Regions from separate parts of the Massilia litorea genome, predicted to be linked through region 3. Evidence: predicted binding sites of a transcription regulator. Region 3 holds the regulator's gene; each other region holds the start of a gene.
What was found. The regulator LexA, encoded in region 3, represses DNA repair genes until DNA is damaged. The targets are predictions, from matches to a motif close to ACTGTATNNNNATACAGT.
Positions count from the first base shown of each region.

Region 1: a site for LexA is predicted at 5,232-5,249, ahead of LPB04_RS07710 (putative DNA modification/repair radical SAM protein). Genes of this name have one in related genera too.
Region 2: a site for LexA is predicted at 3,911-3,928, ahead of LPB04_RS08800 (DNA topoisomerase IV subunit B). Genes of this name have one in related genera too.

Region 1 covers NZ_CP062941.1:1,735,053-1,742,775, forward strand. Annotated here, with positions in the region: gene LPB04_RS07695 (HDOD domain-containing protein) at 1-1,140, shown strand, start outside; gene LPB04_RS07700 (EAL domain-containing response regulator) at 1,148-3,382, shown strand; gene LPB04_RS07705 (tetratricopeptide repeat protein) at 3,392-4,987, shown strand; gene LPB04_RS07710 (putative DNA modification/repair radical SAM protein) at 5,262-6,494, shown strand; gene LPB04_RS07715 (UdgX family uracil-DNA binding protein) at 6,491-7,723, shown strand, end outside.
Region 2 covers NZ_CP062941.1:1,968,588-1,976,310, reverse strand. Annotated here, with positions in the region: gene LPB04_RS08820 (cation:proton antiporter) at 1-716, shown strand, start outside; gene LPB04_RS08815 (YbdK family carboxylate-amine ligase) at 706-1,842, shown strand; gene LPB04_RS08810 (gamma-glutamyl-gamma-aminobutyrate hydrolase family protein) at 1,949-2,938, opposite strand; gene LPB04_RS08805 (PleD family two-component system response regulator) at 2,991-3,824, opposite strand; gene LPB04_RS08800 (DNA topoisomerase IV subunit B) at 4,108-6,105, shown strand; gene parC (DNA topoisomerase IV subunit A) at 6,184-7,723, shown strand, end outside.
Region 3 covers NZ_CP062941.1:2,758,806-2,766,528, forward strand. Annotated here, with positions in the region: gene LPB04_RS12280 (cystathionine gamma-synthase family protein) at 1-752, shown strand, start outside; gene LPB04_RS12285 (tetratricopeptide repeat protein) at 760-1,626, shown strand; gene LPB04_RS12290 (SEL1-like repeat protein) at 1,655-2,449, shown strand; gene lexA (transcriptional repressor LexA) at 2,501-3,136, opposite strand; gene rpsF (30S ribosomal protein S6) at 3,368-3,763, shown strand; gene priB (primosomal replication protein N) at 3,794-4,087, shown strand; gene rpsR (30S ribosomal protein S18) at 4,123-4,413, shown strand; gene rplI (50S ribosomal protein L9) at 4,450-4,902, shown strand; gene LPB04_RS12320 (replicative DNA helicase) at 5,019-6,404, shown strand; gene LPB04_RS12325 (DUF47 domain-containing protein) at 6,488-7,114, shown strand; gene LPB04_RS12330 (inorganic phosphate transporter) at 7,139-7,723, shown strand, end outside.

The DNA of each region.
Region 1 (7,723 bases), 1.0 Mb from region 3:
TTCGACTTCGATAACACCGTGATCCTGCTCGAGAACCCGACCGGGCAGACGCTGGTCGGCGCCCCGGGCGCCACCACCCAGCGCATCGCCGAATTCGCGATCCCGCTGAACAAGGGCGGCCCGGTCGCCACCGCTGCCCTCGACCGGCGCCCGGCCTATATCCAGCGCGAAGGCCAGCCCCTGGGGATCGCCGAGGAGCAGCTGTTTCGCATGCTCGGCACCGACAGTCTGGTCTGCCTGCCGCTGGTGGCCGGCAGCCGCTGCCTGGGCGTGATGGTGGGCGGCGTCAAGGCCTGGCAGGTCGCGCACTGCCAGAAGCGCGAGCGCTTCCTGCAGTCCTTCGGCGCGCAGGCGGCGACGGCACTGGAAACGGCGCTCTCGGAACGCGGCAACGCGCGCCGCCAGCTCGCCAGCGTGGCCGACGAATACCGCGAAGCCTCGCGCCGCGTGGTGCACGAGGTGAACAACCCGCTGTCGATCATCAAGAACTACCTGAGTGTCCTCGACAGCAAACTGGCGCGCCAGGAACCGGTCGCCACCGAAATGTCGGTGCTGAACGAAGAAATCGACCGTGTCGGCCAGCTGATCGGCGGCCTGGCCGAACTCAAGCCCGAGACGGGCGGCCCGCGTCCGCTCGACGTGGCGAAGGTGGTCGAGGATGTCGTGCGCCTGTTCCGCGCCGGCCAGTTCGTGCCGAGCAGCGTCCAGATCGCCACCGCCATGGGCGAGGATGCGCGCCTGGTCGAAGGCGACGCCGACCTGCTCAAGCAGATCCTGGTCAACCTGGTGAAGAACGCGGTCGAGGCCCTGGCCGGCAGCGGCGGCGGACAGATCGAGATCGTCAACCGCGGCATTGTCCACCGCGAGCGCAAGCTGTACGTCGAACTGGCCGTGCTTGACACCGGGCCGGGCCTGTCGGCGGAGGTGATGGCGAACCTGTTCTCGAAAGTACGCAGCACCAAGGATGGTGCGCACCGCGGCCTCGGTCTCTCGATCGTGCACGGTTTGGTTAAAAAACTGAACGGCCAGATCGCCTGCCGCAGCGGCAGGGGCGGCACCGCATTTGAAATTCTGCTGCCGGCATGGTCCGGCGCCAGCGCAACGCCGGCCTTGACGGCGCGCGCTGTGGGTTCTGTATAAGGTCATGATGAACGAGTATCGCGCCAGTGGGGAAGCGGCCTTGCCCACCTTGCATGGAGAGAGCGTCAACCTGCCGCGCCTGTTGCTGGTGGATGACGAGCCGCGCCTGCTCGCCTCGCTCTACGAGCTGCTGCGCGACCGCGGCTTCGATCTCACCACGGCCAGCTCCGGCAGCGAGGCGATCGCCCACCTGTCGCGCAGCCGGTTCGACCTGGTCCTGCTCGATCTGCGCCTGCCCGACATCGGCGGCCACGAGATCATGGATTTCATGAACGAGCGTGCGGTCGACGCCGACGTGATCGTGATGAGCGGCGAAGTCGGCATCGACGCCGCCATCGGCGCCCTGAAACGCGGCGCCTACGACTACCTGCGCAAACCCTACAGCCGCGAAGAGCTGATGAAAACGGTGGGGAATGCGCTCGAGCAGCGCCGCCTGGCCTCGGCCAACACCCGTATCGCCCAGCAGCTGGAAAACTCCGAGAAGATGTACCGCTACCTGGTCGACAGCTCGCCGGACATCATCTATACGCTGAACCATGAAGGCCGTTTTACGTTCGTGAACGACCGCGCCTATCAATTGCTCGGTTTCTCGCGCGATGAACTGATCGGCAAGCATTACTCGATCCTGGTGCACGACGAAGACCTGGAGCGCGCGCGCTATGTCTTCAACGAGAGGAGGGTCGACGAACGCGCCTCGCGCAACGTCGAACTGCGCCTGAAGTGCCGCGGCGCCAGGAGTAACAGCGGCGACCGCACCTTCAACAACACCCTGATGACGATCTCGCTGAACTCGATCGGCATGCACGTGCCCGACAGCGAAGTGCAGAAGCTCGAGTTCTTCGGCACCTATGGCGTGGCGCGCGACATCACCGACCGCAAGCGCGCCGAAGAAGTCATCTCCTACCAGGCCTACCACGACATCCTGACGGACCTGCCGAACCGGATCCTGTTCAAGGACCGCCTCGGCCTGGCCGTCATCCAGGCCAAGCGCAAGCTGACCGAACTGGCCGTGATGTTCATCGACCTCGATCGCTTCAAACTGGTGAACGACACGCTCGGCCATGTCAAAGGCGACGAGCTGCTGCAGCAGGTCGCGGTCAGACTGAAAGACTGCCTGCGCAAGGGCGACACGCTGGCGCGCCAGGGCGGCGACGAATTCACGATCGTGCTGCCGGAACTGCGCGACCGCGACGACGCGCGCATCATCGCCGACAAATTCCTGGAAAGCCTGCACCGCCCCTTCGACCTCGATGGCCACGAGGTGCACATCTCGGCCTCGATCGGCATCGCGATCTACCCGGGCGACGGCGAGTCGATCGACGAGCTGCTGCGCCACGCGGACATCGCGATGTACCAGGTCAAAGCGCTGGGCAAGAACGGCCACAGTTTTTATCACGACTCGATGCTCGACGTGTCGCATCAGAAGATCGCGCTGGAACAGGCGCTGCGCCGCGCGCTCGAGCACAACGAGCTGGAGATGTACTACCAGCCGCAGATCGATTCGACCAGCGGCCGGATCGTCGGCGCCGAGGCCCTGATGCGCTGGAACCATCCGACGCGCGGCCTGCTGTCGGCCGGCGAATTCTTGCCCTTCGCCGAAGAGAACGGCCTGATGCTGCCGATCTCGGACTGGATGATCGGCGCCCTGTGCCGCGACATGCTGCAATGGAACCTGGCCAGCGGCCAGGCGGTGCGGCTGTCTCTGAATCTCTCGCCGCAATACCTCGACCGCGGCGACTTCTTCGAGAAGATGCGCGGCGCGCTGGTGCGCTACGGGATTTCGCCGGCACAGATCGAAGTCGAGATCACCGAGAACATCTGCATTCGCAATCCGCAGTACGCGATCGAGCAGCTGAACAAACTCTGCCAGCTGGGCGTGTCGGTTGCGATCGACGACTTCGGCACCGGTTACTCGTCGCTCTCTTACCTGCACCGGTTCCCGATCCACACGATGAAGATCGACCAGTCCTTCGTCAAGGAGATCCACGACGCGGAAGGGCACTATCCGGTGATCCTGGCGATCATCTCGATCGCGCGCGGGCTGAACCTGCACCTGGTGGCCGAAGGGGTCGAGACCGAGACGCAAGCGAACTACCTGCGTTCCAACGGCTGCGAGACGATGCAGGGCTATCTGTTCCACCGCCCGATTTCGCTCTCCAACTTTATCGGCGTGCTGCGGCTGCAGGGGCCGATCGCCGGACATACGGCCGTCTTCCCCCCACCGCGCGCGCTGAGCGCCTGATCGCCCACCATGGACAGCGCGACCGTGCCTGAATTGCGTGACGGCGAACGCCACACGGACGCGCGTCACACAGCTGAATTCCTGCGCGTGAAGGCACAGGCCGAGCGCGGCGTCGCCAGCGCCCAGCACAGCCTCGGTTTCATGTACGTGAACGGGCAGGGCGTGCCGCGCAATTTCGAACTGGCCGTCGACTGGTACCGCAAAGCCGCCGCCGCCGGCCTGGAGCAGGCCCAGTACAACCTCGGCGTCATGTACCAGAAGGGGCAGGGCGTCCCCCAGGACCACGCCCAGGCGTTGTACTGGTACCGGCGCGCCGCCGAACAGGGGTATGCGCCGGCCCAGTACAACCTCGGCTGGCTGTACGCGAAGGGACAGGGCGCCGGCGTCGACGTGGCGCAGGCGCTGCACTGGTTCGGCCAGGCCGCCGCCCAGGGCGATCCCGGCGCCCAGCACAACCTGGGCATGATGTACGAAGGCGGCAAGGGCATTCCACAGGACCAGGCCGAGGCGCTGGCCTGGTACCGGCGCGCGGCCGAGCAGGGCTATGCGCGCTCGCAGTTCGCGCTGGCGCTGCGCTACGACAGCGGGCAGGGTGTCGCGCGCGACCCGGAGCAAGCGCTCGACTGGCTGCGCCGCGCCGCGCAGCAGGGCCACGCGCCGGCCCAGTTCAACCTCGCGCTGCGCTTCGACAAGGGGCAGGACGTCGCCCAGGACAGCGTGCAGGCGGTCGAGTGGTACCAGCGCGCCGCGCAGCAGGGCCACGCCAGTTCCCAGTTCAACCTCGCCCTGATCTTCGACAGCGGCCACGGCGTGCCGCGCGACGAAGCGGCCGCATTGACCTGGTACCGGCGCGCTGCCGAACAGGGCCACGCCGCCGCCCAGGACAACCTCGGACTGCGCTACGAACACGGCCAGGGCGTCGAGCGCGACCCGGCACAGGCGGCGCACTGGTACCGCCAAGCCGCGGACCAGGGTCTGCCGGCCGCGCAATACCACCTCGGTCAACTGTACGACGCCGGCACCGGCGTCCCCCACGACCCTGCGCAGGCGACCCACTGGATGATGCAGGCGGCCGAGCAGGGCCATTTGCGCGCCCAGTTCGATCTCGGCCTGCGCCACGAGGCCGGCACCGGCGCGGCACGCGATGCGGCGCGCGCGCTGTACTGGTACCGGCGCGCGGCCGACCAGGAATATGCACCGGCCCAGCACATGGTCGGCGTGCTGCTCGAACGCGAGGAGACGAGCGACCCGCGCGAGGCCGCGGCCTGGTACCGCAAGGCCGCCGAGCAGGGTCATGCCCTGTCCCAGTTCGCGCTGGCGCTGCGCTACGACAGCGCCCACGGCGTCGAACGCGACTACGAGGCCGCTCACTTCTGGTACCTGTGCGCGGCGCGCCAGGGGCACGCGCGGGCGCAGTTCAACCTGGGCGTGATGAGTGCGACCGGGCAGGGGGCGCAGCGCGATCTGCTCGAGGCCCATGACTGGCTGGCGCGGGCCGCGGCGTCCGGCATTCCGGGCGCGGCGCCCTACCTGAAACGGATCACGGCACGCATGAATGCCGAGGAGCTGGCGCTGGTGCACGCAGCCGCCGATTACGGATTGTAGTAACGTAGGGTGGACTCCTGAGTCCACGCGTTCGTGTCCCTGAACACACCACGAACACTGCAGAGCGCCAGCATATGCCTGATGTGATCCGTTTCGGTTGCTCAACCGTGCGTAACGCGTGGACTCGGGAGTCCACCCTACGGTGCGCTGCCGTTCCGGGTTCAGTCGATGCCGGGATTGATTGGCCCGCCTTTGTCCCGCCCCTGCACCCTCCCGCGCGTCGTCCATACCCGGACTGGTTTATACTGTACACCCATACAGTTTCTCCACTCCGATGAAACTTTCCGACAAGCTCGAAATCCTGGCGGACGCCGCCAAATACGACGCTTCCTGCGCCAGCAGCGGGGCGCCGAAGCGTGCTTCCGACGGCAATGACGGCGGCATCGGCGCGACTACCGGCATGGGCATCTGCCACAGCTACACGCCGGACGGCCGCTGCGTATCGCTATTAAAAATCCTGCTCACCAATTTCTGCGTCTACGACTGCCAGTACTGCGTCAACCGCCGCACCTCGAATGTCCCGCGCGCACGTTTTTCGGTCGCCGAAGTCGTCAAGCTGACCCACGATTTTTACCTGCGCAACTACATCGACGGCCTGTTCCTGAGTTCCGGCATCATCCAGTCGAGCGATTACACGATGGAGCAGCTGGTCGCCGTCGCGCGCACCCTGCGCGAAGTCCATCACTTCAAGGGCTACATCCACCTGAAAACGATTCCGGACGCCGATCCGCTGCTGATCGCCGAGGCCGGCCGCTATGCCGACCGGCTGTCGGTGAACATCGAGCTGCCGACCCACGACAGCGTGACCCGCCTGGCACCGGAAAAGAACGTCCACACCATCAAACTGGCGATGGGTTCGATCCGGCGCAAGCTCGATGAAAAGGCGGAAGAGCCGAAGGGGCCGAGTTTCGCGCCCGCCGGGCAAAGTACCCAGATGATCGTCGGCGCTGACGCCAGCGACGACCAGACCATCCTGAATACGGCCGAAACCCTGTACGGCAGCTATAAACTCAAGCGCGTGTACTACTCGGCCTTCAGCCCGATCCCGCAGAGCCCGGACAGCGTGCCCCTCGCCCCGCCGCCGCTCTTGCGCGAGCACCGCCTGTACCAGGCCGATTTTTTGCTGCGCGGCTACGGTTTTACGGCGGGCGAACTGATGCCGGCCGCCGGCAACCTGGCGCTCGACGTCGACCCGAAGCTGGCCTGGGCGCTGGCGAATCGCGAGCACTTCCCGATGGACCTGAACCGCGCGGACGCCGAGATGATTGCGCGCGTGCCCGGCATCGGCCTGCGCAACGCCAAGCGCATCGTCGACCTGCGCCGCCTGCGCCGGGTGCGCTGGGAAGATTTATCGCGACTGCGCTGCAGCATGAAGAAGATCGCGCCTTTCGTCGTCACCGCCGACTACAAGCCGGCCCAAGGTCTTGCCAGTTCCGACCTGCTGCGGCGCCACCTCGGTGCGCCGCAGGAGCAGATGAACCTCTGGCCCGAGCTGAAGGCGGCATGAACGCGGCGGCCGCGGTTGCGATGGTTGCCGCCGGCCAGCCGCTGGTGGTCTCCAGCTTTCTCGAGTGGCGTGCCGTCGCGCGCGAACTGCTGGTGCATGACGTGGCGCCGGAACTGGTCACCTGGAACCAGGTCGGCGTGCTCGATGCCGACCTGTTCTCGGGTGCGCCGGACTCTGCCCCTTCTGTCGATAATGTTCCTGCCGGGTTGACCCCCACAAAACCGGCACCGCACATTCCTCGCGCGCTGATGGACATGCTGCAGTCCGCCGCCTGCTGCCGCGTGCCCGACCGCTGGGCCTTCCTGTACCGGGTGATCTGGCGCTGGCAGCATGGCGAGCACGACGTGCAGTCGCCGGCCGACGCCGACGGCGCCCGTCTGCATGCGATGGTCAAGGCGGTGCGCCGCGAGGAGCACGACATGCACGCCTATATCCGATTCCGCGAGCGGCCCATCGAGGCCGGTCCGCCGCAATTTGCCGCCTGGTTCGAGCCGCGCCACGACGTGCTGCCCCAGGTCGCCGAACATTTCAAACACCGCATGGGCGGCGTCACCTGGATGATCGGCACGCCCGAGGCCAGCGTCATGTGGGACGGCGCGAGCCTGCACCATACCGGCCCCCTGATGTCGAGCGCGGCCGACCTCGACGATGCCGGCGAGGCCCTGTGGCTGACCTATTACCGCAGCATCTTCAATCCCGCGCGCGTCAACGCCCAGCTGATGCAAAGCCATATTCCGTCGCGCTTCTGGAAAAATCTGCCGGAAGGCGCGATCGTCCCGGCCATGGTCAGCAATGCCGAACTCGGCGCGCGCAGCACCGGCCAGGCCCAGGCGGTGGGCCGGAAAAGCGGCGCCACGATCCCGATCGCCCCCGCCGACGCCCAGCCCGAACGCCAGCAACCGTCGAAACTCGACGAATGCCGGCGCTGCGACCTGTGGCAGTACGCGACCCAGGCGGTAGGCGGAGAAGGGCCGAAGAAGGCGCAGATCATGCTGGTCGGCGAGCAGCCGGGCGACCAGGAGGATCTGGCCGGCAAAGCCTTTATTGGGCCCGCCGGCAAGCTGCTCGACCGCGTGTTCGAGGCCGCCGGCCTGGAGCGGCGCGAGATCTATCTGACCAATGCGGTCAAACATTTCAAATGGGAGCCGCGCGGCAAGCGGCGCCTGCACAAGACGCCGGCCCAGCGCGAGGTCGAGGCCTGCCACTACTGGCTGGACAAGGAGCTGGCG
Region 2 (7,723 bases), 790 kb from region 3:
TGGCCGTGTTCGCGTTCAATGTCATCGTGGCGTTCTGGATTTTCCGCACCTTCGAGGACCTGGGCGACGCCATCTGGAACAGCCTGGTGTTACTGGCAATGTCGATCCTGACCGGCGCCGTGTTCGGCCTGGCCGTGCCGGCGCTGCTGCGTGGACTCAGGAATCCGCGCCAGGATGCGACCGCCGCCTTTGCGCTGGCGGTGATTTTGCTGGTCGCCCTGTCGTATGCGGGCGGCTTGTCGCCGGTGGTGTCGACGCTCGCCTTTGGCCTGGTCGCGCGCCACCGGCGCGTCGCCTTCAGCCAGGCCCAGCGCGGCTTTGGAGCGCTGGGCGAATTGCTGACGGTGTTGTTGTTCGTGTTCGCCGCTTCGACCCTCGACTGGCAGAAGGTCGCGGCCGGCAGCCTGCTTGCCGCCGTGCTCGTGTTGGCGCGCCTGGTTACCAAGACGGCAGGCGTCATGGCCTTTTCCCACCTGGCGGGCATCTCCTGGCGCAAGGGGGCGCTGGCCGGCGTGGCGCTGGCGCCATTGTCCGTGTTCGTGATCCTGCTGCTGGAACACGCGCGGCTGGCCGGCGTGCACGTCGTCGAGGAACTGCGTTCGGTGGCGGCGGTGACGATGTTATTGGAAGTGTTCGGGCCGATCATCATCCAGCGCGCCCTGGTGTGGGCGCACGAAATACCAGAGCCCCGCCCGGAGGCGTCGCATGCCCCTTGAACCGTTTACCCAGTCCACGCCGCTGACCTTCGGGGTCGAACTCGAGTTGCAGCTGGTCAGCCTGTCCGACTTCGACCTCACTGCCGCCAGCCCGGATTTGCTGCACCTGCTGGCCCGCAAGCCCTTCCCCGGCAACGTGACGCCCGAGATCACCGAGAGCATGATCGAGATTAATTCGAGCGTGCAATCGACCTATCCGGCGCTGCTGGCCGAATTGCAGGAAATCCGCGACACCCTGGTCGCAGCCGGCGACCAGCTGAACATCGGCATCGCCGGCGGCGGCACCCACCCTTTCCAGCACTGGTCGGAACAGAAGATTTTCCCGAAAGCCCGCTTCGAACATTTGTCCTCGCTGTACGGCTACCTGGCCAAGCAATTTACCGTGTTCGGCCAGCACGTGCACATCGGCTGCGGCGACGGCGACAACGCCATGTACCTGCTGCACGCCTTGAGCCGCTACATCCCGCATTTCATCGCCTTGTCGAGCTCTTCTCCCTTCGTGCAGGGCCACGACAGCCATTTCGATTCGGCGCGCCTGAATTCCGTGTTCGCCTTCCCGATGAGCGGGCGCGCGCCCTTCATGCTCAGCTGGGCGGAATTCGAGTCGGCCTATTTCGCCAAGATGGAGCGCACCGGCATCGTCAAGAGCATGAAGGATTTTTACTGGGACCTGCGCCCGAAACCCGAGTACGGCACGATCGAGCTGCGCGTGTGCGACACGCCACTGACGGTGGAACGCGCGGCGGCGCTGGCGGCCTATCTGCAGGCGCTGTGCAGCTATCTGCTGGAACGCTTCGATGAGCCGCCGGTCGAGGACGATTACCTCGTCTATAACTACAACCGCTTCCAGGCTTGCCGCTTCGGGCTGGAGGGAGCGATCACGCATCCGAAGACCTACGAAACGGTGTCGCTGCGCGAGGATATCCTGGCGACGCTGAATAAGATGGAGCCGTATGCCGCGGCGCTGGGGAGCCTGGATGGATTAAAACACCTGGCGCTGGCGGCGGCGCATGGCAGTGACGCGACGCTGCTGCGGCAGCAGTACGAGCAGCAGGGCAGCGTCGAGGGGATGGTGCATGCGGCGATCAACTGGTTTCGCGGCGAGCGGCGGTTCCGGCGCAGGTAGCGTTTCGATTGCACCACCGTTCCAAGATTGATCACGCGGCAGCGGTGTAACGTAGGGTGGGCTCTCGAGCCCACGCGGATCGCAACATGAATATTGGCGACATTTCTTACAAGCGCGTCTCCCTGGCCGCCCGTAAAAACTCATCCAGCACCGGCGTGCAATCGAGCAGGTCCGTCCCACCGGCCCGGTGGAATTCCGGGTGCCATTGCAGGCCCATCACGAAGTCCGCCTTGTCGTAGCGGATCGCCTCGACGATCCCGTCCGGATATGACACCGCCTCGATGCGGATATCGCGCCCGGGTTCCTTGACCGCCTGGTGGTGGATCGAATTGACGATCGGGCGCCCGGCGTTGGGGAACATGCGCCCGAGCGAGGAGCCCGGCGGGAATTCGATCGCGTGGCGGTGGGCGTCATAGTCGGTGTGCACGTGGGCCAGCGCGGAGGGAACATTCGTCGCCACGTCCTGGTACAGGGTACCGCCGAAGGCCACGTTGATCAGCTGGCAGCCGCGGCAGACGCCCAGCACCGGCTTGCCGGCCTCCACGAATTCGTGCAGCAGTTCGAGTTCGTACAGGTCGCGCGCGCGGTCACCGCTCCACTCGGGGCGGGTGGGCGACTCGGAATAGGTCTGCGGCGAGACGTCGGCCCCGCCCTGCAATACCAGGCCGTCCAGGTGGCGCGCGTAGTGGCGCAGGGTGATGTTGCTGGGATGGAGCAGGCCGTTGGTGTTCACGGTCGGGATCATGAACACCAGCACGTCGCGCGACATCACCCATTGGGCGATCGACTCCTCCAGGTACTGGAGATTTTTGCTGCGCAGGCCGGTCGAACCCGGTTCGGGATGAAAGATGCGCGCCGAGACGCCGATGCGCAGGGTGCGGCGCATGAAGTCGCGGCTGAAGCGGTCGCGCAGTGCACGCCAGCGTGAACGCAGCACCCGCCCGGCCAGCGCGAAGGGCGTGTCGCCTGGACGCTGGTAACGCGGCACGCCGCCACTGCTTGCGCGGCGGTCCGGAATGCGCTGCGGGGTCTCGGCACGGTTTTCCAGCGGCGGGCCGGAAGGCTCGGCGTCGGGCTTGGGTTGTTCGTCTGCCATGGGACGAATATAGCCCCGCCACTGCCGCGCACGATTCGAAGTTGTAACAAAATCACATGGCTGAGCTGACCGAGGCAGGCATGTCCTGCAGACTCGTCAAGCGTTGCAGCATGCACACCAGGCTGCGGTCCCCCACCGGCTTGTCGAGCAGCCCGCGTACCCCGGCGCCATGCGCCAGCGTACTGTCATAATTGAATGTCCGTCCCACCAGCAGCACCACGGCCGTGCGCCCTGCCCCGTCCTGCGCCTTGATGTTGCGGCTCAGTCCATAGGGGTCGATGCCGGGTGTGGCCGTGTTGATCATCGCCAGCGAGACCGGTGTCTCGTCGCACAGGCGCACTGCCATCGGCGCGCTGTCGGTCCAGGCGATCGCCAGCCGGCCATCACCTACCAGCCCGGCCAGATGGTCACGGAAGGCGCCGCCCTTGTCGACGATCAGCACCTTGCCGTCGCGCGGCGGCTGGCGTCCATCGGCGCAGCCGGCGTCGGCCCCGAGCCTGGGACGACGCCGGCGCTCGGCCAGCAGCGGCTCGCCGCGCGCGCTCAGCAGCGCCAGCGCACGCCGCCGTTCGGCCAGCAGTCTGACGAGGGAGGCATGCAACTGCTCGGGGTCGATCGGGAGCGCCAGGTGGGCGTAATCGGCGTGGGGCGAACCGCCGATCACCAGCGCGGGCGGCGCACAGCGCATGCCGTCGAGCCAGGCCAGGGCCGCCGGATTGCCGCCGTCGGCCAGCACGATGTCGGGTTCCTGCAGGCTGTCCTCATGCAGGCAGGAATACAGCGGTCCCGAGCGCGGCGCACCTGCCAGCAAGGTGGCCAGGTGCACGGCAGCGCCTGGTGAAAATCCGAGCAGTCGTACTGCCGTCGGCATTTTTTGTGCATGCATGATGATCATCCGGTGCGTGCGACGTGGACAGCCCACGGACCTGTTGTACGGAAAACTGCGGTAAGATGGCGAGTCTTGCGATTATTACTGTATGCATGTACAGTATTGTTCTCAATGAACGCCTTCCGCTCAACGGTTTCTCGGGGCCGCTTGGCGTAGCAACCTTGCGTACCAATCTAGTCACGTTTCCACGCGTTGACAAGAACAATCCGTTACGCCCCTCCTGCTTTTTCCTCCCGACAAGATATAGAATGCGCAGGCTTTCGAAAAAACACTGATCAGCATGGCAACCAAGAAACCCGCACCCGACTACAGCGAATCATCCATCCGCGTCCTCAAGGGACTCGAACCCGTGAAGCAGCGTCCGGGCATGTACACCCGCACCGAGAACCCGCTGCACATCATCCAGGAAGTCATCGACAACGCCTCCGACGAGGCGCTGGGCGGCTACTGCAGCAACATCGGCGTTACCCTGAACGTCGACGGTTCCGTCACCGTCGAGGACGACGGCCGCGGCATCCCGGTCGGCATCCACCCGGAAGAAGGCGTGTCCACGGTCGAAATCGTGTTCACGCGCCTGCACGCCGGCGGCAAGTTCGACAAGGGTTCGGGCGGCGCCTATGCCTTCTCGGGCGGCCTGCACGGCGTCGGCGTCTCGGTCACCAATGCGCTGTCGAAGCGCCTCGAGATCACGGTCTGGCGCAAGACCGAGGACGGCAACGGCGTCCACAACCTGGTCTTCGCCGACGGCGACGTGATCGAGCCGCTCTCCTCCGCACCCTTCGAGCGCGGCGGCAAGAAGAACGGCACCCGCGTCACCGCCTGGCCGGACGCCAAATATTTCGATTCGCCGAACATCCCGATGGGCGACCTGGTGCGTCTGCTGAGGTCAAAAGCCGTGCTGCTGCCGGGCGTGACCGTCACGCTGACGAACGCGAAAACCGGCGACGTCCAGACCTGGCGCTACGACGAGGGCCTGCGCGGCTACCTGGTCGAGGCAATGAACCAGAGCACCAGCGGCCAGACCGTGATCCCGCTGTTCGAGGGTGCCGGCTATGCGGCGGCGGGCGACGAGAGTTTTGCCGAAGGCGAAGGCGCGGCCTGGGTCGTGGCCTGGAACGAGGAAGGCGCCGTGGTGCGCGAGTCCTACGTCAACCTGATCCCGACGCCAAGCGGCGGCTCGCACGAGTCCGGCCTGCGCGACGGCCTGTACGGCGCCGTGAAAGGTTTTGTTGAACTGCACGGCCTGCTGCCGAAAGGCGTCAAACTGCTGCCGGAAGACGTGTTCGCACGCGTCTCCTTCGTGCTGTCGGCGAAGGTGCTGGACCCGCAATTCCAGGGCCAGACCAAGGAACGCCTGAACTCGCGCGACGCCGTCAAACTCGTCTCGACGTTCACGAAACCGCCGCTCGAGCTGTGGCTGAACCAGCACGTCGAATACGGCAAGAAGCTGGCCGACCTCGTCATCAAGCAGGCGCAGTCGCGCATGCGTTCGCTGCAGAAGGTCGAAAAGAAGAAGTCCTCGGGCGTCGCCGTCTTGCCGGGCAAGCTGACCGATTGCGAATCGACCGACCTGACGCGCAACGAACTGTTCCTGGTCGAGGGCGATTCGGCCGGCGGTTCCGCGAAGATGGGCCGCGACAAGGAATACCAGGCGATCCTGCCGCTGCGCGGCAAGGTATTGAATACCTGGGAAACCGACCGCGACCGCCTGTTCGCGAACAACGAGATCCACGACATCTCGGTCGCGATCGGCGTCGACCCGCACTCGCAGGGCGATTCGCCCGATCTGAGCGGTCTGCGCTACGGCAAGATCTGCATCCTCTCCGATGCGGACGTGGACGGCTCCCACATCCAGGTGCTCTTGCTGACCCTGTTCTTCAAGCACTTCCCTGCCCTGTTCCGCCATGGGCACATCTGCGTGGCGCGTCCGCCGCTGTACCGTGTCGACGTGCCGCCGCGCGGCAAGAAGCCGCTGCAGAAGCTGTACGCGCTGGACGACGGCGAACTGCTGGCGATCGAGGACAAGCTGAAAAAGGACGGTCTCAAGGAAGGCAGCTGGAACATCTCCCGTTTTAAAGGCCTGGGCGAGATGAACGCCGAGCAGCTCTGGGAAACGACCATGAACCCGGACACGCGGCGCCTGCTGCCGGTGGCCCTGGGCGGTTTCGACCACGGCGAATCGAGCGCGCGTTTCAACATGTTGATGGGCAAAGGCGAAGCCGCCGCCCGCCGCGCCTGGATCGAGGAACACGGCAACGAGACGGAAGCGGATATTTGATGGGTGTGCGGTGTTGAACCGCACGTCAACGCGTGGGCATGCCCACCCTGCACCGTCAAAAAACGAAACAAACTGAATATGACTACCCAAGCAAACCTCTTCGAACAAGCCGCCGAGCCGGCCGACGACATCGAAACGCTGACCCTGTCGACCTTCGCCGAACGCGCCTACCTCGACTACGCGGTCTCGGTCGTGAAAGGCCGCGCCCTGCCCGACGTGGCCGACGGCCAGAAGCCGGTCCAGCGCCGCATCCTGTACGCGATGAATGAACTCGGCCTCGGCCCGACCGCAAAGCCGCGCAAGTCCGCGGCCGTGGTCGGCGACGTGCTCGGTAAACTGCACCCGCACGGCGACCAGTCGGTCTACGATGCCCTGGTCCGCATGGCCCAGGACTTCTCGCTGCGCTACCCGCTGATCGACGGCCAGGGCAACTTCGGCTCGCGCGACGGCGACGGCGCGGCAGCGATGCGCTATACCGAAGCCCGCCTGACCCCGATCTCGCGCCTGCTGCTCGATGAAATCGACATGGGCACGGTCGACTTCCAGCCGAACTACGACGGTTCCACCAACGAGCCGCGCACCCTGCCGGCGCGCCTGCCGATGGTCTTGCTCAACGGCGCCTCCGGCATCGCGGTCGGCATGGCCACCGAGATCCCGTCGCACAACCTGCGCGAAGTGGCCGACGCCACTGTCGCCATGATCCGCAACCCGAAGATCTCGAATGCGGAACTGATGACGATGATGCCCGGCCCGGACTTCCCGGGCGGCGGCCAGATCATCACCCCGGCCTCGCAGATCGCCGACATGTACGCCAGCGGCCGCGGCTCGCTGAAGGTGCGCGCGCGCTGGAAGATCGAAGAACTGGCGCGCGGCCAGTGGCAAGCCGTGGTGACGGAACTCCCGCCGGGCACCTCGGCCGCCCGGGTCCAGCAGGAGATCGAAGAGATCACCAACCCGAAGGTCAAGCTGGGCAAGAAGACGCTCACGCCGGAACAGATCGCCCTGAAGCAGACGGTCCTGAATTCGCTCGACACGATGCGCGACGAGTCCGGCCGCGAAGCCGCCGTGCGCCTCGTGTTCGAGCCGAAGTCGAAGAACCAGGACCAGAACGAATTCATGCTGCTGCTGCTGGCGCATACCTCGCTCGAGACCTCCAGCCCGATCAACCTGGTGATGATCGGCGGCGACGGCCGTCCGCGCCAGAAGGGCCTGAACGAGATCATCCAGGAATGGATCGATTATCGATTCACGACAGTCCGGCGCCGTACCGAGCACCGGCTGGGCAAGGTCAACGACCGCATCCACATCCTGGAAGGCCGCGAGATCGTCCTGCTCAACATCGACAAGGTGATCGCCATCATCCGCAACTCGGACGAGCCGAAGGCGGCCCTGATGGACGAGTTCCGTCTGTCTGACCGCCAGGCCGAGGACATCCTCGAGATCCGCCTGCGCCAACTGGCACGCCTGGAGGCGATCAAGATCGAGCAGGAGCTGGCGCAGCTGCGCGGCGAGAAGGAGAAGCTGGAAGACATCCTGGCCAATCCGTCGACCATGAAGCGCACCATCATTCGCGAGATCGAAGCCGACGCCAAGACCTTCGGCGACGCACGGCGTACCC
Region 3 (7,723 bases):
TGGCGGACCTGGCCCGTATCGGCGAACTGTGCCGTGCGCGCGGCATCCTGTACGTGGTCGACAACACCATGACCACGCCGTATTTGTTCCGCCCGAAAGCGGTGGGGGCGGGGCTGGTCGTCAATTCGCTGACCAAGTCGATCGCCGGCCATGGCATCGCGCTCGGCGGCGCGCTGACCGACACCGGCCTGTTCGACTGGAGCGCCTTCCCGAATATCGCCGCCAACTTCCGCAAGCAGCCGCCCGCGGCCCAGGGCATGGCCCAGCTGCGCGCGAAGGCCCTGCGCGATTTCGGCGCCGCCCTCGGGCCGGAAGCGGCGCACCACATCGCGGTCGGCGCGGAAACGCTGGCCTTGCGCATGGAGCGCACCTGCGCGAATGCGCTGGCGCTGGCGCAGATGCTCGAAGCCGATGAACGGGTCTCGGCCGTCCACTATCCGGGCCTGCCCTCGCATCCGCAACACGGCCTCAGCACCGAGCTGTTCCGCGCCGCCGGATCGCTGCTCAGCTTCGAGCTGCGCGCGGATATCGATCCTTTCGATTACCTGAACCGCCTGAACCTGGCGATCCCCGCAAGCAACCTCGGCGACACGCGCACGCTGGTGATTCCGGTCGCGCACACGATTTTCTTCGAGATGGGTGCCGAGCGCCGTGCCAGCATGGGCATTGCCGAGTCGCTGATCCGGGTATCGGTGGGCATCGAGGATGCCGACGATTTGCTGGAGGATTTCCGCGTCGCACTGGACGTATGATGTAAAAATGCAACGCATGTGCACGCAGAATGCGTTGCCTTTAAAACATTACGGTTTTATGATCGGCCTACAATATTTCCGACAGGACGATTCCATGCGCCGTTATGTACTCTCCTTACTTTTCGTGTGCCTTAGTGCAAGCGCAGACGATCTCGCTGACGCGAATCGCCTGCTGGCAGCCAAGGATTATGCGAAGGCCCTGCCGCTGTTTACCAAGGCCGCGCGCGCCGGTAATTCCGAAGCCCAATTCCGCCTTGGCGAGATGTACTGGTATGGCGACGGTACGGCGCAAGATCTGAACGCTGCCCGCGAATGGATCGGCAAAGCCGCGGCGGCAGGCGTCCCCGACGCAAAGGAATCGCTGGCTATCCTCGAACGGCGCAAGACCCGCGAGAAGGAAATCGCTTACTGGATGAGCGAATATCGTGGTGAAGAGCTACGCTCGGGAAAATTCGCCTGCCCAGCGCCGGCGATTCCCGTCCTGTCGAAGACCAATGAGGAGATCGAGGCCACCCGCGCAGCTGTTGCAACATGGCAGACCTGCTACAACGGCTTCGTCAGTAACTTCAATTCCGCGATGCCACCGGGCAAAGTGATCCCGCAAGACGTCCTCGACATGATGAGCCCCGCGGAGTTCGAGCGCGTGCGTGCCCATATCGAGCCGACCTACCGCAAGATCATCCTCGATGCCCAAACACAAGCCGACGCGACGTTAGCCCAGCGCGACGCCTGGGAGAAGTCGACCCAGGCATTCGTGAAAGAGGAGAACCTGCGGCGCAAGCGTCAGCTGGAACTGGACACGATTCGGAACGTGCGCGACAACGAGATGCGTTTGCATGGAAGCACGAACACGCGCATCACGACCGGCAAGTGATCCTTTGAGTGGCGGCCCTTCTCGCAGTATGATGGGCCCTGCTCATTTCGTTACCGCCATGAAAAAACTTCTGTACGCTGCCTTCCTGTTTGTCAGCCTTCCCGCTGCTGCCGCCAACGATCTCGCTTCCGCCAACACGCTGTTCGAGCAGAAGCGCTATACGGAAGCCCTGACCTTGTACACCAGGCTGGCAAATGCCGGCAATGCCGATGCACAGCAACACCTGGGCCAGATGTACTGGTACGGCGAAGCCGGCGTCGTGGATGAGGCCAAGGCCCAGGCATGGTTCCGTAAAGCCGCTGCGAAAGGCAATGCGGTGGCGGCCAGCTCGCTCGTCGTCATGCAACAGCGCACGGAACGGCGGGCCGACATCGATTATTGGTTAAGCGGCTACGACGGTAGCGACTTGAAAACCGGGAAATATGCTTGTCCCGCACCGCGCATTCCCGCGATATCGAAGCAGAGCGACGAGATCGATCGCGTATCGGCAGCCATTGCAAGCTGGCAGAGCTGCTACAACGGTTTCGTGGAAAACCTGAATGCAGCCTCGCCGCTGGTAAAGCGCATTCCGGCAGACATCGTGAAGCTGATGAATGCCGCCGAGACGGAGCGCGCTCAAACCCATCTTACCCAGGTGCAGGAGAACCTGTCGGAAGAGGCGAAAGTCGCGGCCAAGCTGGTGCTGGCCGATGTCGCAGCCTGGCGTAGCGCGACAGGGGCCTATGTGAAGGAGCACAACGCCATCATCGAGGGCGGTCCTTCGGCCGAGCGCGCGCGCGACATCGAGGCGCGAAAGCACAACTATAGCCAGGCCAACAAATAACGCCGACGTTAAAAAAGCCGCGCCAGCGGCTTTTTTCATACCCAGCCGCGCTTAATGCCAGCTGCGCATCAATCCCACCGCCAGGCCCTCGAGCGCGAAATCGTCGCCCGGCTCCACGCGGATGACCTTGAAGTCCGGATTTTCCGGCAGCAGTTCGATGGTCTCGCCGGTCTTGCGGTAGCGCTTGACGGTGACGTCTTCGCCGATGCGGGCCACGACGATCTGGCCGTTCTTGGCGCTGTCGATCTTTTTGACGGCGAGGAAGTCGCCATCCATGATGCCGGCGTCGCGCATCGACCAGCCGCGCACCTTCAGCAGGAAATCGGGGCGCGCGCCGAACATGGCGGGGTCGACGTTGTAGGTGGCTTCGACGTGTTCCTGTGCCAGGATCGGCGAGCCCGCGGCGACGCGGCCGACCAGCGGCAGCGACATCAGCAGGGCGGCTGGTACGGTCGGCAGCGGATCGGGCAGGGAAGCGCCGATCAGGCGAATGCCGCGCGAGGTGCCCGAGACGATCTCGATCGCGCCTTTGCGGGCCAGGGCCTGCAGGTGTTCTTCAGCGGCGTTGGCCGATTTGAAGCCCAATTCTTTCGCGATCTCGGCACGGGTCGGCGGGAAGCCGGTGTTGTCGATCGCTTCCTTGATCAGTTCAAGGATCTGTTGTTGCCTTGCAGTGAGCTTGAGCATGGATCTGCCACAGGTTAATGATTCAGACTGTATTTTTGTACAGTATTTCGGCGAATGCAAGGGAAATCCTCATTTTTTAACATTTCCTGTCGAGCAAGGTGTCGCGCCGGGGCGACGCCGGCGGGAGATTGCGCCTTCATGCCATCCGCGTTATAATTGCCGGCTTTCCCTTCCCACACTCGTCTTGACGCCGAGGTGGGCATTTGTTTAAACGTCCTCAAGGAGTGTTGCATGCGTCATTATGAAATCGTTTTTATCGTCCACCCGGACCAAAGCGAGCAAGTCCCGGCGATGATCGAGCGTTACAAGGCCAGCGTCACCGCACGCGGCGGTAACATCCATCGCGTCGAAGACTGGGGCCGTCGTCAGATGGCTTACCAGATCCAGAAGCTGCCGAAGGCACACTACATCTGCATGAACATCGAGTGCGACAACGAGACCCTGGTCGAGCTGGAAACCGCATTCAAGTTCAATGATGCCGTGCTGCGTCACCTGACCGTGAAGATGAAGAAAGCTGAAACCGCTCCATCGCCAATGATGAAGTCGGTCCAGCGCGAAGACGCAGCCAAGAGCCACCGCGCAGAAGCCCCAGCGGCCGCTGCAGCCCCGGCCCCAGCTGCTGCCTAAATTTTTCTTGCCAGGAATCGTGAACTCGCAGTGAACCAGTTACAAGTCGTCGCGACGATTGCTGAACGCGACGTACTGCGCTATACCCCCGCCGGCGTGCCGGTCGTCTCGGCAATCCTGATGCACAGTTCGCAGCAGGTCGAGGCAGGGGTGGACAGGCTGGTCGAGTTCGAAATTGCCGCGTTCGCCGCGGGAGAAATTTCGGGCCGCTTCGCCAGCGCAGAACTGGGCGCCGCACACCAGTTTACGGGATTTTTGGCCAGGAAGAATCGCAACAGTAAAGCCCTGGTGTTTCACATCATTGATTTTAGTGCCGCCGCTTAAGACTAGCGGCCACCTTTTAGATACAGGAGCCTCAAATGGCATTCGGTAAAAAGTTCGACAAAAACAAGGCCAAAGAAAAACTCAAGCGCAAACAGCAGAACCCGCTGTTCAAGCGCAAGAAGTTCTGCCGCTTCACCGCTGCAAACGTGGAACAGGTCGATTACAAAGACGTCGACACCCTGAAGGACTTCGTCCAGGAAAACGGCAAGATCATGCCTGCACGTCTGACCGGCACCAAGGCGCACTACCAGCGCCAGGTCGACACCGCGATCAAGCGCGCACGCTACCTCGCGCTGCTGCCGTACACCGACCTGCACCACGGTTAATCCCGTCGTACAGATCAGAATATCCTGGAGAAAAATATGCAAGTTATCCTTTTGGAAAAAGTTGTTAACGTCGGCAACCTGGGCGACGTGGTCAAGGTCAAGGACGGTTACGCACGTAACTTCCTGATCCCGCAAAAGATGGCCCGCCGCGCCACCGAATCGGCCAAGGCCGAGTTCGAAGCCAAGCGCGCCGAGCTGGAAAAAGCTGCTGCTGAAAAGCTGAACGCTTCGCAAGCCCAAGGCGAAAAGCTGAACGGCATGACCATCAGCATCGCCCAGAAAGCCGGCGTCGACGGTCGTCTGTTCGGTTCGGTCACCAACTTCGACATCGCCGAAGCCCTGAGCAAGCAAGGTTTCGCAGTCGAAAAGGCGCAAGTGCGCCTGCCGACCGGCCCGCTGAAGACCACCGGCGAGCACCCGGTTGCCGTCGCGCTGCACACCGACGTCGTCGTGGAAATCACGATCGCTGTCGTGGGCGAAGCTGCCTAAGCACAGCACGCAGCACGCTGTTGTTTAAAAGAAAAAGCCGGGCTTGCCCGGCTTTTTTATTGCCAGATTCTCCCCAATTATTTCAGCGGTATGACGGAGGAGGTATAATGCCCGCCATGAATACCCCCGCAGATCCGCAGATCGAATCGCTGCGCATTCCCCCGCATTCCATCGAAGCAGAGCAGTCCGTCATCGGCGGCCTGCTGCGCGACAATGCGGCCTGGGACCGCATTGCCGACTTCATGCACGCGGACGACTTTTACCGCTATGACCACCGCATCATCTTCGAACAGATGGTGCGCCTGATTAACAGCGGCAAGCCGGCCGACGTGATCACCGTCTACGAGGCCATGGTCTCGCTCGGCAAGGCCGAGGACGTGGGCGGCCTGCAATACCTGAATGCGATGGCGCAGAACACGCCCTCCGCCGCCAACATCCGCCGCTACGCCGAGATCGTGCGCGACCGCGGCATCCTGCGCAAACTGATCACGGTCGCCGACGAAATTTCCGGCAATGCGTTCAATCCGCAAGGCAAGGAAGTCAAGCAGATGCTTGACGAGGCCGAATCGAAGATTTTCGCCATTGCCGAGTCCGGCGCCCGTGGCGCCCAGGGCTGGAATCCGATCCAGCCGCTGCTGACTCAGGTGGTCGAGCGCATCGACGAACTGTATTCGCGCGAAAACCAGGGCGAGATCACCGGCGTGCCGACCGGCTTCATCGACCTCGACCGCATGACCTCGGGCCTGCAGCCGGGCGACCTCGTCATCGTGGCCGGCCGTCCGTCGATGGGCAAGACCGCCTTCTCCGTGAACATCGGCGAGAACGTCGCCATCGAAGCGGGCCTGCCGGTGGCCGTGTTCTCGATGGAGATGGGCGGCGCCCAGCTGGCCATGCGTATGCTCGGTTCGGTCGGCCAGCTCGACCAGCACCGCCTGCGTACCGGCCGCCTGAACGACGAGGATTGGCCGCGCCTGACGCACGCCATCCAGAAGATGAACGACGCCCAGCTGTATATCGACGAGACGCCGGCGCTGAATCCGATCGAAATGCGCGCACGCGCGCGCCGCCTTGCCCGTCAGTGTGGCAAGCTCGGCCTGATCATTGTCGACTACCTGCAGCTGATGCAGGGCAGCCAGCCGGGCGACAACCGGGCGGCCGAGATCTCGGAGATCTCGCGTTCCCTGAAGGGCCTGGCGAAAGAACTGCATTGTCCCGTCATCGCGCTGTCGCAGCTGAACCGCTCGCTGGAACAGCGCCCCAACAAGCGTCCCGTGATGTCCGACTTGCGCGAATCGGGCGCAATCGAGCAGGATGCGGACGTGATCATTTTCCTGTATCGCGACGAGGTCTACAATCCCGACTCGCCCGATAAAGGTACCGCCGAGATCATCATCGGCAAGCAGCGTAACGGTCCGATCGGCGCGATCCGCCTGACCTGGATCGGCCAGTACACCAAGTTTGGTAACTACAGCGGTAACCTCGCCGTCTACCAGGGCGATTAAGCCGATATTGCGTTGCCGGCGCGTGCGAATAGGCCCGCGGCGGTTCCTCGCAGTCCCAAGAGTTTTTACACGGAGAACCTTTAATGTTTGGACGCCTCATGCCCACCGAGGGCAAGTTTTTTGATTTGTTTAACCAGCACGCTGCGCTGTGCGTGAAGGGTGCGCACGAGATGGTCGGCCTGATGGCCAACTTCGACGACCTGGAAAACCGCACGCATGCCGTCGAGAGCATCGAAAAGCAGGCGGACAAAGTTACCTACGCCACCGTCGACCTGCTGCACAAGACCTTCATCACCCCGATCGACCGCGACGACATCCACAAGCTCATCACGCGCATGGATGACATCCTCGACATGATGGAAGACGCGGCCCAGACCGTCTCCCTGTACGACCTGCACGCCGTCACCCCGGAAGCGAAGCGCCTGGCCGAGCTGTGCCTGGCCTGCTGCGAGAAGGTCCAGCAAGCCGTCGGCCTGCTGCACGACATGGGCAATGCCCAGAAGATCGTCGCCATCTGCGAAGAGATCGACCGTCTCGAATCGGACGCCGACCACGTGATGCGCGCCGCCATGAGCAAACTGTTCCGCGACGAGCCGGACGTGCGCAACCTGATCAAGATGAAGGCGATCTACGAGATCCTCGAGACCGTCACCGACCGCTGCGAAGACGTGGCGAACATCATCGAAGGCATCATCGTCGAAAACGCGTAACGCGCTCGTACAAGAAGAATAACTATGAATTCTCTTCACATCAGCATTTACGTGCTGGGTTTGCTGGTGCTGCTCGCACTGGTTTTCGACTTCATGAACGGTTTCCACGATTCGGCAAACGCGATCGCGACCGTCGTGTCGACCGGCGTGCTGAAACCGCAGTCGGCCGTGGCGATGGCAGCCTTCTTCAACTTCGTGGCGATTTTCGTCGTCAACATGAAGGTGGCGCAAACCATCGGCAAGGGCATCATCGACCCCAGCATCGTCGACCATTACGTGATCTTCGGCGCACTCGTCGGGGCCATCGTCTGGAACGTCATCACCTGGTATTACGGTATCCCGTCCTCCTCCTCGCACGCCCTGATCGGCGGCCTGGTCGGCGCCGCGGTGGCCAAGACCGGCACCGGCGCGCTGGTCTCGGCGGGCCTGATCAAGACCGTGGTGTTCATCGTCGTCGCACCGCTGCTCGGCTTCATCCTCGGCTCGATCATGATGCTGCTGGTCTCGTGGATCTTCGTGAAATCGACGCCGCGCAAAGTCGACGTCTGGTTCCGCCGCCTGCAGCTGATTTCCGCCGCCGGCTACTCGCTCGGCCACGGCGGCAATGAC